Regions from separate parts of the Protofrankia sp. Cj3 genome, predicted to be linked through region 2. Evidence: predicted binding sites of a transcription regulator. Region 2 holds the regulator's gene; the other holds the start of a gene.
What was found. The regulator LexA, encoded in region 2, represses DNA repair genes until DNA is damaged. The targets are predictions, from matches to a motif close to CGAACNNNNGTTCG.
Positions count from the first base shown of each region.

Region 1 (2,447 bases), on a different contig from region 2:
TGGGTCATGCGCGGGCATGATCCTGCTGGCTCGGGAGGTCTTGGACGCGCCTCCCGGCCAGCCGCTGCTCGCGGGCTTGGACGTCGTTGTGCGGCGCAATGCGTTCGGCCGTCAGGTGGACTCGTTCGAGGCAGATATCGATCTTATCGGTGTTGCTGGCGGCCCGGTTCGGGCGGTTTTCATCCGGGCACCGTGGGTGGAGAAGGTCGGGGATGAAGTCGAGGTTCTCGGCCAGGTCGGTGACAGGATTGTCGCGGTCCGCCAGGGCAGTCTGTTGGCGACCGCGTTCCACCCGGAACTGACCGGTGATATCCGGATTCACCAGCTGTTTGTCGACGTTGTCGCACGCAATCGTGGAAGGCGGGGCCAGTACAGGTGAGGGGCAGAGCATGAGCGGTCACTCCAAGTGGGCGACCACGAAGCACAAGAAGGCGGTCGTCGATGCGCGCCGCGGCAAGCTGTTCGCCAAGTTGATCAAATCTGTCGAGGTGGCGGCGAAGACCGGCGGCGGAGACCCGGCGGGGAACCCGACGCTGGCGGACGCCATCGCGAAGGCCAAGTCGCAGTCGGTACCGAACGACAACATCGACCGGGCCGTCAAGCGTGGTTCGGGGGAGCTTGCCGGCGGCGTCAGTTACGAAGAGATCATCTACGAGGCGTACGGGCCGAGTGGCGTGGCCATCCTGGTTGAGTGCCTCACCGACAACCGCAACCGGGCGGCCTCCGACGTCCGGGTCGCGATCACGCGGAACGGCGGCAGCGTCGCTGATCCCGGTTCGGTGTCGTACCTGTTCAACCGTAAGGGAGTGGTCCTGGTCCCCAAGACGCCCGGCCTGAGCGAGGACGACGTCCTCACCGCCGTCCTCGATGCCGGCGCCGAGGAGGTCAACGAGCTGGGTGACGCCTTCGAGGTCGTTTCGGAGGCGACGGACCTCAACGCGGTGCGCGTCGCCGCGCTGGGCGCGGCACTCGTGGTCTCCTCGGCGGACCTGTCGTGGCTGCCGAGCGTCAGCGTGTCCCTGGACGAGGAATCCGCGCGCAAGGTCCTCAAGCTCGTCGAGGCCGTGGAGGACCTCGACGATGTCCAGAACGTCTGGTTCAACGCCGACATCTCCGATGAGATCATGGAACTGGTATCGGCCTGACGGGGGTGCTCCTCGCCGCCTGTCGAGCGGCCCGCACGCTTCGCGACGCCCGGAGCGGTTGCCGGCCACCCCGCTCGGCCGTGCCCCGCCGGCCGAAAGTACGATCGGGGCAGCTCGAACGGGCGTTCGGGCGTGTCGCGATCGTGGCGGGCGCTGCCGGGGCCACAATGCCCGACGGTGGCTGCGTTCAAGACGGCTGGTCCGCGGACCGGCCAGCGGGGAGGGTGCTGGTGCTGGTGCTGGGTGTCGATCCGGGGCTCACGCGCTGTGGTCTCGGTGTGGTTGACGGCGGCCCCGGCCGGAGCGCCTCCCTGGTCGCGGTCGGAGTACTGCGCACACCGGCCACCGACGACGTTGCCGCGCGGCTGTGCGCACTCGAGCGGGGCGTGGAGGAATGGATCAGCCGTCACAACCCCGACGCGGTCGCGGTCGAGCGGGTGTTCAGCCAGGCCAATGTGCGGACGGTCATGGGTACCGCGCAGGCCGGGGCGGTGGCCATCGTCGCCGCAGCCAGGCGGGGCCTGCCGGTGGCACTGTACACGCCCAGTGAGGTGAAGGCGGCGGTCAGCGGCAGCGGCCGGGCGGACAAAGCCCAGGTCACGTTTATGGTGAGCCGCCTGTTGAAGCTGCCCGACCCGCCGCGTCCGGCGGACGCGGCGGACGCGCTGGCCCTTGCCCTGTGCCATCTGTGGCGTGGCCCGGCGCTGGCCCGGATGCGAGCGGCGGCCCATGGCGGCCAGGCCGTCGGGAAGGAGCCTGGTCGATGATTGCCTCTGTTTCGGGCACGGTGGCGGCCCTGTCGCTCGAAGCGGCCGTCGTCGAGGTCGGCGGGGTCGGGCTGTTGGTACAGTGCACCCCCGCGACCCTGTCGCGACTTCGGGTGGGGCAGGATGCGCATCTGGTCACCACCCTTGTTGTCCGGGAGACGGAACTCACCCTCTACGGCTTCGTCGACGCCGACGAACGTGACGTCTTCGAAACCCTGCAGAGCGCTTCCGGGGTCGGTCCCAGGCTCGCTCAGGCCGTGCTCGGCGTTCACAGCCCCGACGGGGTGCGCCGGGCGGTCGCGGCCGAGGATCTCACCGCGCTGACGAAGGTGCCCGGCATCGGCCGCAAGGGCGCGCAGCGCATCGTCCTCGATCTCAAGGACCGCCTTGGCGCACCGGCGGCGGTGCCGGCCCAGGCTGGCAACGCTGGCACGAACGCCGATGCCGGCCCGCACGGCGGCGTGCCGGCACCGGCTGGCCGATCCCGGGCCGCCGTCGGTGAACAGGTCCGTCTGGCGTTGCTCGGGCTCGGCTA
Region 1 covers NZ_CAKJTR010000130.1:13,742-16,188, forward strand. Annotated here, with positions in the region: gene pdxT (pyridoxal 5'-phosphate synthase glutaminase subunit PdxT) at 1-379, shown strand, start outside; gene MJ783_RS16660 (YebC/PmpR family DNA-binding transcriptional regulator) at 390-1,145, shown strand; gene ruvC (crossover junction endodeoxyribonuclease RuvC) at 1,376-1,912, shown strand; partial or broken gene ruvA (Holliday junction branch migration protein RuvA) at 1,909-2,447, shown strand, end outside.
Region 1: a site for LexA is predicted at 1,261-1,274, ahead of ruvC (crossover junction endodeoxyribonuclease RuvC). Genes of this name have one in related genera too.

Region 2 (2,447 bases):
ACCACATGTTGTGGTGGACGATAGAGTCAGCCACCACGACCTGGCAAACCCGCCGGCGTGTCCAACGGTCAGGGCAGGCGAAGCGCCTGGCCCGGAACAAGATCGGTGGTGCCGAGTTGATTCATACCGGCCAGCCGCGCCACAACCACCCGGGTGTCACCCTCGGGCGCCAGCCCACGCGCTATCCCCCACAGGGTCTCCCCGGACTGGACCACATGAACACGCGCCGGCCCGCCACCCCCACGCGACGAGGCCAACGAGGTCACCCGCGCGAGAGACAGGACCAGACAGAAGACAGCCGCGACGAGGACGACCAGGACCGCCCGACCCCTCCTGGTCAACCTCAGCGGAGGCTCAGCCGACCTCTCCACCACACACTCCTTCAACCTCCGAGATCGCAAACAACGAACATCCGTTCGATCGAACTCCCGATCGAGTTTCTACCGCACGACCCCGACGGAATCGCCACGACACGCTCGAACAGACGTTTGAGAAATTCGGTCACGGCAGTTACGGTCGTACCGATGAGATGTCGGTTGTGACCACCAGCGCCGGTTCCTGGCAAAACCACTGGGTCCGCCGGGAGCGGAGTCTGCCACGACCGCGAAACGAAGGAGAACGGCAGGTATGACCACCGACCCCAACCGCACCCGACGTGGCCGGCCACCACGCGGCAGCGTGCGCGACCTGCCGGACGGGCCGGCGGACGCGTCGGGCCTGACCCCCCGCCAGCGCAAGGTGCTGGAGGTGATCCGCAATGCCGTCGAGCGCCGCGGATACCCCCCCAGCGTGCGCGAGATCGGCCAAGCGGTCGGGCTGACCAGCACAAGCAGCGTCGCGCATCAGCTCAGGATGCTGGAGGAGAAGGGCTTCCTACGGCGTGACCCCCACCGCCCGCGGGCCATGGAGGTACTTTCCGCGGACGCACCGGTCCGCCCGGCGGCACGCGACAGCCTCCGTCTCGGGGCACCAGCGATGCCGGCTGCCGGTGCCGACGGATCGGTGGTCCCGTCGGACGGCCATCGCGACGCGGCCTACGTACCCGTCCTCGGCCGCATCGCGGCGGGCGGACCGATTCTTGCCGAACAGGCGGTTGAGGAGATCTTCCCTCTTCCCCGCGAAATCGTCGGCGAGGGCACCCTGTTCATGCTGCGCGTTGTCGGGGATTCCATGGTCGATGCCGCGATCTGCGACGGGGACTGGGTGGTCGTCCGGCAACAGCCGGTCGCGGACAGCGGCGAGATCGTCGCCGCAATGATCGATGGTGAGGCCACGGTCAAGACCTTGCGTCACCGTGATGGCCATGCATGGCTTCAACCGCAGAACCCGGCCTATGCCGATATTCCGGGTGACGAGGCGGCGATCCTCGGCCGGATCGTCGCGGTTCTGCGCCGGGTCTGATCGTGGCTGGCTGTGCCGACCGGGAGAAAGCCGGACGCATGGTGGCGGTCGTCGGGCCGACGGCGGCCGGCAAAAGCGAACTTGCGATCGACCTTGCCGCCGTACTCGGCGGTGAGGTCGTCAATGCCGACTCCATGCAGCTTTACCGCGGCATGGACATCGGCACAGCCAAAGTACCGACGCGGGAGCGCAGAGGCGTCCCGCACCATCTGCTTGACATCTGGGAAATCACCCATACCGCCGACGTGGCCTCCTACCAGGCCAGAGCACGAACCGTCATCGACGATCTGCTCAGTGCCGGCCGGACCCCGGTGCTCGTCGGCGGCTCAGGGCTCTACCTCAGGGCTGTCATCGACGACCTCAGGTTTCCCGGCACCGACCCGGCGGTACGCGCGCGCCTTGAACAGGAACTGTCCGAACGTGGGGCGGCCGCGTTGCACGCCGACCTGACCGCGCGGGCGCCGAAAGCGGCTGCCGCCATCCTGGCCAGCAATGGTCGCCGCATCGTGCGCGCGCTGGAAGTGCTGGAGCTCACCGGCGGCTTCGCCGCCTCCCTACCGGAACACCGCGCGGTCTATGACGTCGTCCAGATCGGCCTCGACCATCATGACCTTGATATCCGAGTCGCCGACCGCGTGGCGGCGATGTGGGCTGCCGGCATGGTCGAAGAGGTCCAGACGCTCGCCGGTCTGGGCCTGCGCAAAGGACGCACCGCCTCACGCGCCCTGGGCTACGCGCAGGTCCTGGCGTGGCTGGATGGCGAGATCGAATCCAGCGAAGCCGCCCGGCTCGCGACCATTGCCGCGACGCGCCGATTCGTCCGCAGACAAAGGTCGTGGTTTCGCCGCGATCCCCGCATAATTTGGCTAGACCATCCCGACGTCGATCAGGTGGCGGGCATGGTCAGCTCAGCCTGACATGCGATGGGTACCGGCGACCCGTTCATCCCGGCGTCTGGAGACATCTGTGACCGCGCTCGAGCTGAACCTCGTCCCGGCCCTGTGCGCCGCGTTCGACGACGGATCGTTGCAGTTGCATTACCAACC
Region 2 covers NZ_CAKJTR010000025.1:29,672-32,118, forward strand. Annotated here, with positions in the region: gene MJ783_RS05610 (LysM peptidoglycan-binding domain-containing protein) at 69-341, opposite strand; gene lexA (transcriptional repressor LexA) at 628-1,401, shown strand; gene miaA (tRNA (adenosine(37)-N6)-dimethylallyltransferase MiaA) at 1,440-2,318, shown strand; gene MJ783_RS05625 (EAL domain-containing protein) at 2,368-2,447, shown strand, end outside.